One region of the Shewanella sp. FDAARGOS_354 genome, then DNA from elsewhere that is predicted to be linked to it. Evidence: predicted binding sites of a transcription regulator. Region 1 holds the regulator's gene; each other region holds the start of a gene.

Region 1 (4,220 bases):
GACATTGGTCGGCAGGCACGAGTAGTGCAAATAAAATATCGACGGGTTGTTTATCGATAGCATCAAAGGCTATCGGCTCCTCACATTTTATCAATATCGCTATGGGTTGTGTTATATCGGTTAATCGACCATGTGGAATGGCGATACCGTTACCTATACCTGTGCTACCCATCTTTTCGCGCGCCACGAGGCTTTCGAAGATCTCTTGAGATGAGAGGGTGGGGTACTGGGCAGCGGCTAAGTCGCTGATGAGTTCCAGTACCTTTTTCTTACTGCCCGGAGTGGCGCAGGTTGTGCACTCCGGCCGCAGTATGGTACGAAGTTCCATTGCTAGTGTTTTGTTAACTTCTCTTTGTGTTTAATAACCTGACGATCAAGTTTATCAATCAGGACGTCTATGGCAGCATACATATCTGCATGCTCTGAAGTCGCGAAGACTTCACCACCGGTGAGGTTGATTCTCGCTTCGGCAATCTGTTGCATTTTCTCAACATTGAGCACAACGTGCACATTATTGATCTGTTCGAAATGACGTTCAAGTTTTGAAAACTTTTCCTCAACATATGCCCGTAACGATTCAGTAATCTCGATATGGTGTCCACTTAGGTTTATTTGCATAGAAACGTCCTCCGATACTCACAATAGGCTATAAACTTTTACGCTGATTGGAAGGGGGAATAAGCATCGCTTCTCGGTACTTCGCAATGGTTCTGCGCGCAACGTTAATTCCCTGTTCTGCCAGAAGTTGAGCCATCTTGCTGTCGCTTAATGGTTTTTTCTGGTTTTCCGCTGCAACCAGTTTCTTAATGAAAGCTCTGATTGCTGTGGATGAGCACTCACCGCCATCATCCGTCCCGACGTGGCTTGAGAAGAAATATTTTAGTTCAAAAAGTCCTTTTGGGGTATGCATGTATTTTTGAGTCGTCACCCGTGAAATGGTGGACTCATGCATCTCTACCGCCTCGGCGATATCGTTTAGGACCATAGGTTTCATGGCTTCTTCGCCATATTCGAAGAAACCCTGTTGATATTGCACTATACAGTTTGCCACCTTGAGCAGTGTTTCGTTACGGCTTTCAAGGCTTTTAATAAACCACTTGGCTTCTTGCAGATGGCCACGAATAAATTGGCTATCAGCTTGATTTTTTGAACTTCGGGCCATTGCTGCATATTGCTGATTTACGTTGATTTTTGGCATGCAGTCAGGGTTTAATTCGACCACCCAACGGCCGTTTTTCTTCGACACCGATACATCGGGGATCACATATTCTTCATCGACAGGGGTGATGAGTAAACCGGGACGAGGGTTCAAGGTTTGGATCAGCGCAATACTGTCCCTTAACTCGTCCTCTTTCAGTTTGGTCTTACGCATTAACAGCCTAAAGTCGCGAGCGGCGATCAGATCTAAATGATCTTTGATCAACATGCGGGCGTTTTCGATGTGAGGGGTATCAGGCGAAAAATGAGATAGCTGGATCAGTAAACATTCGCTTAAATCCCTTGCCGCGACACCAACAGGGTCGAAGTGTTGAATACGCTTGAGCACGGCTTCGACTTCGTCGAGTTCAATCTCGGGATTGCCCATGGCTTCGAGGATATCTTCAGTGCTTTGAGTGAGATAACCTTGATCGTCAATGGCATCAATAATCGCGGTGGCAATGGCTAAATCGGTTTCAGAGAAGGGTGTGAGGTTTTTTTGCCATTCTAAATGTTCGTACAACCCCTCGCTAGTTTCCCCTTGGAAGGGCATGTCATCTTCACGGCTGGCGCCAGAACCTGAGTTTGGCGATGCGGTAAAGACTTCATCCCAAGTGGTATCCATGGGTAACTCTTCGGGCAGAGATTCTTTGGTCAGCGACTCGGCAATGTCCACGGTGGAATTATCTTGTTCCTGTGGCTGGGCAGTCGTTTCGCTAAAGTCGGTATCGGCGATATCTTGCTTACGTTCGCTAGGCGCGTCAAATTGCTCCTCTTCCAGCTCGAGAAGAGGATTAGAATCTAAGGCTTGCTGGATTTCTTGTTGCAGTTCCAATGACGACAGTTGCAGCAGGCGAATGGCCTGCTGAAGTTGTGGCGTCATGGTTAACTGTTGACCCAGTTTGAGCTGGAGTGACGCTTTCATGTTACCGCTGATCCCTAGGTTATTATTGTGAGTTTAGGTCGCTTGATATCATATGGATGGAGCCTAGCGCTCTCAAATTCAAGGCTTATTAGCTTTGTTTTAGTAACTATAGCCTGAATTGTTCACCTAAGTACACAGCCCTAACTTGCTGATTGTCTAAGATCTCTGCGGGTGTGCCCTCGGCAATAAGATTACCGTGACTCACAATGTAAGCATGTTCACAGACGTCTAAGGTCTCGCGCACATTGTGGTCAGTGATCAGTACACCAAGGCCTCGGCTCTTAAGCTGCTCGATAATTTTCTTGATATCGATAACGGAGATCGGATCAACGCCCGCAAAGGGCTCATCAAGCAGAATAAACTTGGGGTTGGCCGCTAAGGCGCGGGCAATTTCGACGCGTCGACGTTCACCGCCCGATAAGGACATGCCTTGGCTGTCACGAATATGGGTGATATGGAACTCTTCTAGCAGTTGCTCTAGTGCTTCTTCGCGCTGGTCACTATTGAGCTCTTTACGGGTTTGCAGTACCGCCATGATGTTGTCGTGTACGGTTAATTTACGAAAGATACTCGCTTCCTGTGGTAGGTAACCAATACCTTTGCGGGCACGCAGATGCATAGGATCGGCGGTTAAATCATCATCGTCGATAAAGATATGGCCTTTATCGCTTTTAACTAAGCCCACGACCATGTAAAAGGTGGTGGTTTTGCCCGCGCCGTTAGGGCCGAGTAGGCCGACGACTTGACCCGTTTTGACCGTCAGGCTGACATCTTTGACAACCTGACGACTCTTATAACTCTTGGCGAGATTCTGTGCTTTTAAGGTGATTTGGGTCATTTAGAATCCTGTTTTTTCACAGGTTTATCTGTTGGTGTATTTTTGAGTTCTTCCTGATAATTATCAGGTTGAATAATGGTAATTACGCGATCATCACCATTGCCGCTACTTTCGGCGATCAGTTTTTGCTGAATAATATCGTAACGAATTAAATTGCCTGTAACTTGACTACCCGCTTGGTCTAGGGTCGCTGTACCAGTTAGGGTCAACGTCCGAGTGGCCATTTCATAGCGAATCTCTTTGGCGCTAGCAGATGCAGGGCGGCCATCATCAAGGATTTGGCTGTAGGTTGCTGGATTTCCTGTAGCCAGTAAGACTTTACTATTTTCGCCTTCGACAGAAAATGCACGGAGTTGATCCGCATGGATTTTAATTGAGCCTTGAACAACTTCAACGGGACCGAAGAAAATGATCTGATTGTTTTTAATGTCCGCAGTTTGACTGACGGCTTTAATTTTCACTTCTTGCTGTAAGTCACCGATCTTGGCGAAGGCATTCATGCTTGTCATTAGCATTAGGCTGGCAAGTAATATGTTATTTTGCTTCATAGGTTCCTACTACCTGACTGGTCAATTGCACTTCCTGCGCGTTAAGGTCGGCATAAAGGCCTTGCCCTTGAATATTAAAATCTTTCCCTGTGACGTAAATGATGCGGTCAGAGGTCATTATCATTGTGTTGAGATCGAGTTCTAAAAAACTGGTGGACAAGGTTTGTATCGGTTCACCAGGGCTGATGGCATCGATAATAACATTATTTTCTAATACAACCTTGCCAGTATCTTTGTTGAGTCGACCTTGATCGGCTCTGATCTGCCATTTTGCTTTACCTTGGTCGGGATACACAAGATAGACAGGCTGAATAAAGTCGGTTTGGTTTTTAAGCTCATAGTGTTCCATGTGCTTTGCCGTGACGCGACTATTGACTTGTCCTTGCTCGTTAAACTCGATGCTGCGCAGATCTTCGATAATGTAGTCGGGTCTGTCTGTATCATTCAGGCTGCTATCGGTATCGCCACCGCGTTTTTGTTGGACCTGCCAATACAGCACGAGTGCAGTACCAAAAAAAGCAATAATGGCGAGGGTCACACGACTCATATGCTCATCCCATGGGCTGAGGTAAATTTGTTTTGACTCAGAAGTAACAGATCTGTCAGCTCTCTGAGCGCACCATGACCACCATTTAACTGGGTCACAAAATGGGCGTGTTGGCGCACATAGGGATGTCCATCGGCGACACAGACGGCAAGACCGACGACATTC
Region 2 (4,220 bases), 650 kb from region 1:
TCAGTCAACAAACGAACCCAACTCGTAGGTCAAAACCGGCTAGAACTATTGCTATTTAAGTTAAATGGTCGTCAACGGTTTGGGATAAACGTATTTAAAGTGAAAGAGGTTTTGCAATGCCCGCCATTAACGACATTGCCTAAACTCAATCCTTACGTCAAAGGAGTTGCCCATATTCGCGGCACAACTATTTCTGTTATCGATCTGAGTGCGGCAACGGGGGGGCGTCCGTTAGCGAGCACTGAAAATTGCTTTATCATCATTTCGGAATATAACCGTAGTGTGCAGGGGTTCTTGGTTAGTTCTGTTGAACGTATTATCAACATGAACTGGGAAGCTATTATGCCGCCACCGCAAGGTGCTGGGCGTTATTCCTATTTAACCGCGGTTACCGAGATTGAAGGTGAGTTGGTTGAAATCTTAGATGTTGAAAAGATTTTAGATGAAATCTCACCTGTCAAAACGGCCATTAGTGAAGAGGTTAATGAGCAACTTACTCTCGATAGAAGTCAGCATTACCATATTATGGTGATTGATGATTCTGCGGTGGCACGCAAGCAAATTATTCGGTCGTTAGAGTCGTTAAATTTACAAATTGACACGGCAAAAGATGGTCGTGAGGCACTTGATAAGCTCAAGGCCATTGCAAGTGAAATGAATAACGTTGCCGATGAAATTCCACTCATTATCTCCGATATTGAGATGCCCGAAATGGATGGTTATACCTTAACGGCTGAGATCCGTGATGATCCTAAGCTTAAAAATATCAAGGTGGTACTGCACACCTCATTAAGCGGTGTCTTTAACCAAGCCATGGTACAAAAGGTTGGTGCCAATGACTTTATCGCAAAATTTAACCCTGACGAATTAGCTGCGGCAGTGAACAAGCATTTAAGTTTGTAGTGAGAGTGTGGGTTAGTGCCTAGTTGAGCTTTACGCTATAATCTAGCCCTTATTACATGATTGTTGTGCACTTATTTTGGTGCTTGCTATAGGATCTAGGACGTGAATGTGCCTGATAAATCACTCGCTGAAGCCGAATATAATCAATTTAGGTTGTTTTTAGAACAACATAGCGGCATCGTGCTAGGTGAAAATAAACAATACCTCGTACGTAGTCGTCTCGCGCCATTGATGGGCAAATATAACCTTCCTTCGTTATCCGATGTGGTAAAGCATTCGATGAAACCCACGGAACGAGCTTTACGAGCTGAAGTTATTGATGCCATGACCACTAATGAAACCTTATGGTTTCGTGATCGTTATCCATTTGAATTGCTTAATAATGCGCTATTACCAGAATACAGTAAGTTAGGTAGACCTTTAAAGATATGGTCTGCAGCTTGCTCGTCGGGTCAAGAGCCATATTCTTTAGCGATGACCATATTAGAGTACCAGCAAAAAAAACCTGGGGCGCTGCCTGGTGGTGCCTCGATTCAAGCAACGGATCTTTCGCCTTCTATGTTGGAGCGTTGTAAAAATGCTGAGTATGATAGTTTAGCGTTAGCACGTGGATTGTCTGAAGAACGTAAGCGGCAGTTTTTTGATGCTTTGCCTTCTGGCAACATGCGCATAAAAGATAACGTTAAACGTCTCGTCAATTTCCGAGCTCATAACTTGCTCGAGAGTTACACTTTGTTGGGTAAGTTTGACATTATTTTTTGCCGAAATGTGTTGATCTATTTTGCCCCTGAGGCAAAAGCAAAAATTTTGCGGCAATTTGCTGCCGCGTTAAATCCCAAAGGTATCCTCTTTTTAGGCGCATCCGAATCCATTGCTGGCCTTACTGATGAATTTGATATGGTTCGTTGTAACCCTGGCATTTATTACCAAAAGAAAACTTAAGGATTTGATTTTAATTGATAATTACCGGCATAGTTCGGTAATTTTTTTATCTGCTATATCCCTCACAAACTTTATTACCTCCCATAAAAGTATTGGCACATGAATTGCTTTGTTCCCGTGAGTGACACGATGGAGGCAATTTTATGGCGATTAATTTTGATAAGGCACTGGGTGTTCACCAATTCACGTTGGGGATCCGTGCTGAGCGGGCTGAAGTGATTTCAAGCAATATCGCAAATGCTGATACGCCACATTATAAAGCCCGTGACGTCGATTTTTCTGCCGCCTTAAATGTTGCTAAAACCCAGCAACAACAGCGTAATAGCTTAGAGATGACCGCTGATGAGCAGCATTTTGGGCTAGCGCAGCTAACCGGGCAGTACGTTAAATTTCGAGTGCCGAATCAACCCGATACTGGGGATGGCAATACTGTCGACGTTCAACAAGAGCAATCAGCATTTATGCAAAATGCTCTCGAATATCAAATGTCTCTGGGGTTTTTAGACAGTAAATTTAGCGGTATGAAAAAAGCGCTGAGAGGGGATTAATCATGAGTTTATTTAATATCTTCGATGTTGCGGGGTCTGGCATGTCAGCCCAGTCTCTGCGGCTAAATACTACCGCGAGTAACATTGCTAACGCAGATTCAGTCTCCAGCAGTGTAGATAAAACTTACCGTTCTCGTCATCCTATTTTCGAAGCAGAAATGGCCAAGGCGCAAAGTCAGCAACAAGCTTCCCAAGGTGTCACGGTGAAAGGCATCGTCGAGAGTGATAAGCCCCTATTAAAAGAGTATTCGCCGGATCATCCGATGGCGGATGCTGATGGCTTTATTTACAAACCAAATGTGAATGTCATGGAAGAAATGGCTGACATGATTTCAGCTTCTCGCTCATATCAGATGAATGTTCAAGTGGCTGAGGCGGCAAAATCTATGCTGCAACAAACACTTGGGATGGGTAAATAATATGCGTTATTTAGGAGGTACGTTGTGAGCCTCATTAACCAACTGAGTCAAACCTCATCGCAGCTGACTCAAACAAACACTCAATCGAATACGGTATCAACCAATACCACGAAAACGTCGACTAGCTCTACAGGTAACCCATTTTTGGATGGATTACGTTTGCCGAATAGTTCTGCTGTTCCAGAGGCTAAGAGTCAGCAGCTCACTCAAGAGGATTTTTTCTCATTACTCAGCCAGCAGTTATCGATGCAGGATCCCTTCAAGCCCGTTGATAACGACCAGATGATTGCACAGATGGCATCTTTTTCTACTGTTGATGGCATTTCTAAGTTAAATGATCAAATTGTTAATTTAAACAGTGTGATGACATCAAGCCAAGCTTTGCAAGCATCGGGATTAGTTGGGCGAAAAGTGCTGTTACCGACTGATACGGGTTATATCTCTGCAGAAAGCCCAGGCTTAAATGGTGTGATCAGTACTTCAGAGAAAATTCCCGTCATTAATGTTCGAATCGAAGATGATAAGGGGCAAGTCGTTAGAACATTTACTGTTGATGGTAGTAAGGGGGGTAACACTGATGTCAAGTGGGATGGTTTGAATGATAAAGGAGAACCCGTTGCTGCAGGTAATTACTCGATTAAAGCATCGGGTTTGGTGAATGATAAATCACAAGCGTTAGCTGTATCGACCTATGCGCATGTGACCAGTGTTTCCTTAGGTACTGCAGCGACTGGCGCCATTTTGAATCTCAAGGGTGGAATGGCCTTTAAACTGTCGGATGTACTTGCGATTAGTGAAGTTTAATCGTTATCAAGATTGTAAATGGACATCACACTTGTCCATCATTGAATTGAGCAAATATAGAGGTGAATTATGTCGTTTAACATTGCATTGAGTGGCATTTCTGCTGCGCAGAAAGATTTGAACACTACTGCGAACAATATCGCGAATGCTAACACCATTGGCTTTAAAGAGTCGCGTGCTGAATTTGCGGATGTTTACGCTAATTCAATTTTCTCAAACTCAAAAACCGCTGTGGGTGGCGGTGTGGCTACGAGCCAAGTGGCGCAGCAATTCCACCAAGGTAGTTTGCAACTGACGAATAACTCGTTAGATTTAGCGATTAAAGGCGGTGGCTTTTTTGTAACTGCGTCCGAGATAGGTACCTTGGATCATCAGTTTACTCGGGCAGGTGCTTTCAAAGTCGACAAAAATAATTATATGGTTGACTCAGCAGGGAATTTTTTGCAGACCTTTCCAGTAGATAAAGATGGTAACTCTACCTCTGTCAGTTTAACGACAGCTAAGCCAGTACAAATTCCTGATACTGCAGGTAGCCCTGTTCAAACTGAAAACGTGACTTTGCAGATGAATTTAAATGCAAAAGAAGGTTCACTCGATCCTGCTG
Region 3 (4,220 bases), 2.5 Mb from region 1:
ATAATCAACACATTGCTCTCGGCGGCCGACACGCGGCGGATAGTGCGGTACAAACGGTGCATAGGTAACGAGGAGCCCACCAGCAAACCATATTGGTCTAACTCGCTAGCATAGGGACGAATGCGCGTCGAGGTATTGGCAACCAGATGCTGGGCAAAATCGGCTAAGGTTTCGCACAGCAAGGACATATCGATGGGCTTACGGAAATGGTAGCCCGCGTATTTGGACAATAGTGTATCGAGGTGAGGATTCGGCAGGCCGTCGGAGAGGAAAATAAACTCCACATCCGCAATGGCGCTGGACTCGAGTAAGGCTAAGTAATCTTCACGGCTAAGACGGGGCAGCTCAATGATCGCCACATCGATACGATTGGCCTCCAGCTGACTAATCCAAGATAAATCATCGCTACTGCGTAGCTTGTTGTAGGTCTGCGCGCCCTCGAGCTTCACTAATGCCTGCTCGGTTTCGACGTCCTGTAGATGATAGAAAAGCGTTGGTCGGATCATCTTGTGCCACTCCCTGTGAATAAGGAATCACTGTATGCCAGCCGTGAAATTTTAACAATCTCAACGGTAAGAGTTGCCGATAATAAGCGAGGCACTGGCGACAATAGATAAATATCATCAGTTAAATCAAACCATTAACTTATCATTAAAAAGTGAACGAAATATGCATAGAAGCTGAATGAAACTGATATTTCCATGAAAATGTGGGCAATCCGTGTCGGCGGAGCTGCCCAAACTACCACAGGAGGTCGTTATGACGTCTAATGTTGCGCAACATCAGACCGAGCTGAGCGCCGATATTAAGCTGGTTAATGAGTTAATCGAGCTGACGCAAACCGGCGTGGATTTTTATACTCGGGCCAATACCACTGTCGATGACTACAGCCTAAAACGCATTTTTATTGCCCAAATCAACACATACCAAGGGATGCTGGCGCGATTTAGGCAACTGCTCGCCCAATCATTACAGTACATAGGCCCGCACTCGGTGCCGCCGTCGCAGACTCGGCCCTATGCCGATGTCGATGCTTTACTTATTAAACAGCAACTCGCCGATGCCCTCACCGTGCTCTGCGAGCTTGAGCGTCAGCGCCTTAACCACCTCAAACAGTTAATTAAAAAAGCCAATCACCCAAGGTTAATCAGCCAATTGGCCGAGGATATTGCTTGGCTACAAATCCATTTGGATACCTTACACCTGCGTAGCCAAGCCCTGTAAGGCAGCAATGCCAGCCAATAACGCGGCCAACTGAGCCGCGTTTTTGTTGCCTGCGATCTGGCGATTCTTAACGCCTATCTTGCTTAAGCCCAATCGCTTTATCACCCTCGGTAATATTTACATTTTGTCGGTAAAAAGCGCCGAGCTTGCTTTTGGATTAAACAGTCGAAACGAGCCGAAAACAAATATAATTATCTTAAAATCAATCAGATAAAAATATTGGCACGATTCACGCTTTAGTCCCTTCGAGATAACAACGGAGGATATCATTATGAAAAACACGACAACTTTAGCCTTAACCACCTTACTTGTCGGTTCTATCAGCTTAAATGTGACCGCCGCACAGGATTGGAAAGACGATGCCAAAGATGCTTGGCTCGATGGCAAGGCCGAAACGACTTTGTTGCTTAATACTAACCTCAACTCCTTTGACATTATGACCGACGTGAAAAACGGCCATGTGACCTTAACCGGTAAAGTGGAAAGCAGTGTCGATAAGGCGCTCGCAGCGGAGCTGATCAAAAGCTTGGATGGGGTAAAAGGGGTTGAAAACAAATTAACCGTGATGAATGAAAACGAGAGCACCAGTGAGGTAGTGAAGACCTTAACCGACTCTAAGGTCGCAACGGTCGTAAAAACCCGCCTGTTGTTCTCGACCGACGTTTCGGGCACCCAAATTAATGTAGACGTTGCCGATGGCGTAGTGACCTTACAGGGTGAAGTGGCCAGCGATGCCGAGCGTCAATTAGCACTGACCATTGCCAAAAATACCGATGATGTGAAAAAGGTCGTCGATAAGATCAAAGTCAAAACCTCATAATGGTCTTAACATTCAGCCCTTGCTAATTCAGCTCTAGATACTCTTGATAACTCAGCTGTTGGTATTAGTCACTCGGGCAAAAACCACAAAACCAGCTTCGGCTGGTTTTGTTTTATCGGCGCGATGTTATGTTAATCATGCCTTAGGCTTCCTGTTCAAGGCAGAAGCTAAATTCATAAAAATGTTGACCGTTTTCAATGCTTATCGCCATCGTACCATATAGCCCTGTGAGTTCACCCGCGCCAGAATGGGGGACGACCTCAAGGTGTAAGCGGTTTTGCCCATCGGTCATAATGCCAAAATGTTGCAGCACAAAACTGCCCTGTCTGCCGCACAGTTTACCCACGACTTGTTCAATCGCCACATAACCAGCAGAGCCTTTTACCGCGGTCATGGCACTGAGCATTTCGCCTTGGCTGCGGGCCTCTAGCTCACCATAAAAGGTTTTATCTAAAGTCATTCTGCCCAAGTTCACACCGCCCACACCTGTGGCATAGGCATTCTCGGGATTGAGCTTAACATCAAATTTGCCTGTGACTTTGGTCATTTCCATAACACGCTCCTTGTTTTAATTTTATGCTTTATGCCAAAACCTTCGCTTTCCGGCCGCTAGATGAAATAAATACCTCAGCCGCAGCTGAGGTAAAATTAACTTAGCATAAGCCCCGCTCTAAACCTAATGCAGCGCTTTGATTTCTGATTCACTGACACCGATTTTAAGGGTTTTAATTACAGTTGGCGGTGTTGTCATGGGTTGTTCAGCCGCCCTCTCACGGTAAGTAACAGCTACTTTAAATGGGGATTCAAAGGGATAAACAGGTTCAATATTATCGACCTCAATACGATCGCCAATAAATACACTGCCTAAGTGCTGCACACGATTTTGGCCATAATCTAGGCTAAACAAGCCGAGATACCAGAACACACCTGAACCTTGGTTAGTCACAATAAAAGGCGCCACAAAGGGCATGGTTTGCTGCTGTGGATCATCCTGTAATGGCGCATCACTTTGGGTATCAGGCTCTAAAGCGGGGTCAAAATTAAGCGGAGTAACTCGTAAATAATCTAATAACACTCGGCCTTTAGCCTCGCCATCCTGATAATCCCCAATAGCAAACTCCGTTTGTTTAACGTTAATAAAGTGGGTTAACACTACGGCTTTGTGGCTGTCCGGTAAGCTCACTTCAAATTTATTAGCGGTATTTAAACTAAACAGCTTAAGCATCACTTCCGAGGCATTAGCAACGGGCTTGACTTCACTGGGTACCACAGATTCAAGCGCATCTTCACTGCTTAATAATATGGCTTCTTGGGCTTTTGCCTTAGCATCAGCCTGCGCCATGGCCTCATCGTATTGCAACACTTGGCCATCTTCCATGACCATGTAAATATCATCATTGGTCATGTTAAAGCGATAAACTCCCACGGCAAGAATACTCAGCACTAGGACTGTCGCCGCGATGGTGACTTTAACAAACATACTCATTTTCTCCCCCAATAGCCTAAGTGCTGTATCATTTGCGCTGATGGCAAAACCAGCCTTGCTGATAGCATCAAAAAATCGCTCTTTCTACAAGGCCAAAATCGCATATTTTTGCTTTAGTCAGCACAAGTTCAGCAAGTTAACCCATGCTGGCATATATATGATTCAGCCTTTTCATTAATGTTCGCAATCGGGCTATAATTCCTTGGCTTAAACGACACCAGCAGTCTTGAACAACGATCGAGTATTAAGGATTTAATTGCCAATGACCAATGCCTCTACTAGCCCATTTGCCGTGTTAAACCAAACCACGGCACACTCGTTTAATGAACAAAAAAACTTAATTAAGCGCGTCTTTAAGGGCAAACCAGTGCAATGTCCAAGCTGCAATCAAACCCTCAAAGTCATCTTGCCGGAGACAGCTAAAGCCGAACAGGCAGCAGGTATTTTCTGCCCCAAAGGCTGTACCGATATCGAGCTAGACATGGAGGCCGTAGCAGGTATCTAAGCCTTCCTTTTGGACGAGTGCAATTGTCCACGAAAATAATGGCGATAATATCCCACTAAATTGCTGCCAATAAACAACATTTCCATTAAGACCGCCACTGGCGAGCCTACTAAGATATTGTGGACTAACCAAAAACTGGTGCCGACTATCATCAGTAGCCGCAAGTCTTTATCACGTTGACAAAA

The links. The regulator sigma-54, encoded in region 1, starts transcription at its own class of promoters, with help from an activator protein. The targets are predictions, from matches to a motif close to GTTGGCACGNNNNTNGNNT.
Region 2: the regulator sigma-54 is predicted to act here: its motif matches at 1,937-1,955, upstream of flgB (flagellar basal body rod protein FlgB).
Region 3: the regulator sigma-54 is predicted to act here: its motif matches at 1,443-1,461, upstream of CEQ32_RS08250 (BON domain-containing protein).

Annotation. Positions count from the first base shown of each region.
Region 1 covers NZ_CP022089.2:4,406,855-4,411,074, forward strand. Annotated here, with positions in the region: gene ptsN (PTS IIA-like nitrogen regulatory protein PtsN) at 1-328, opposite strand, end outside; gene hpf (ribosome hibernation promoting factor) at 331-618, opposite strand; gene CEQ32_RS19830 (RNA polymerase factor sigma-54) at 647-2,122, opposite strand; gene lptB (LPS export ABC transporter ATP-binding protein) at 2,229-2,960, opposite strand; gene lptA (lipopolysaccharide transport periplasmic protein LptA) at 2,957-3,508, opposite strand; gene lptC (LPS export ABC transporter periplasmic protein LptC) at 3,495-4,055, opposite strand; gene kdsC (3-deoxy-manno-octulosonate-8-phosphatase KdsC) at 4,052-4,220, opposite strand, start outside.
Region 2 covers NZ_CP022089.2:26,120-30,339, forward strand. Annotated here, with positions in the region: gene CEQ32_RS00135 (chemotaxis protein CheV) at 1-903, shown strand, start outside; gene CEQ32_RS00140 (CheR family methyltransferase) at 1,006-1,845, shown strand; gene flgB (flagellar basal body rod protein FlgB) at 1,989-2,393, shown strand; gene flgC (flagellar basal body rod protein FlgC) at 2,396-2,812, shown strand; gene flgD (flagellar hook assembly protein FlgD) at 2,837-3,616, shown strand; gene flgE (flagellar hook protein FlgE) at 3,686-4,220, shown strand, end outside.
Region 3 covers NZ_CP022089.2:1,824,995-1,829,214, forward strand. Annotated here, with positions in the region: gene CEQ32_RS08240 (sigma-54 interaction domain-containing protein) at 1-506, opposite strand, end outside; gene CEQ32_RS08245 (hypothetical protein) at 760-1,224, shown strand; gene CEQ32_RS08250 (BON domain-containing protein) at 1,496-2,044, shown strand; gene CEQ32_RS08255 (DUF3224 domain-containing protein) at 2,187-2,597, opposite strand; gene CEQ32_RS08260 (hypothetical protein) at 2,721-3,530, opposite strand; gene CEQ32_RS08265 (hypothetical protein) at 3,793-4,035, shown strand; gene CEQ32_RS08270 (YgjV family protein) at 4,032-4,220, opposite strand, start outside.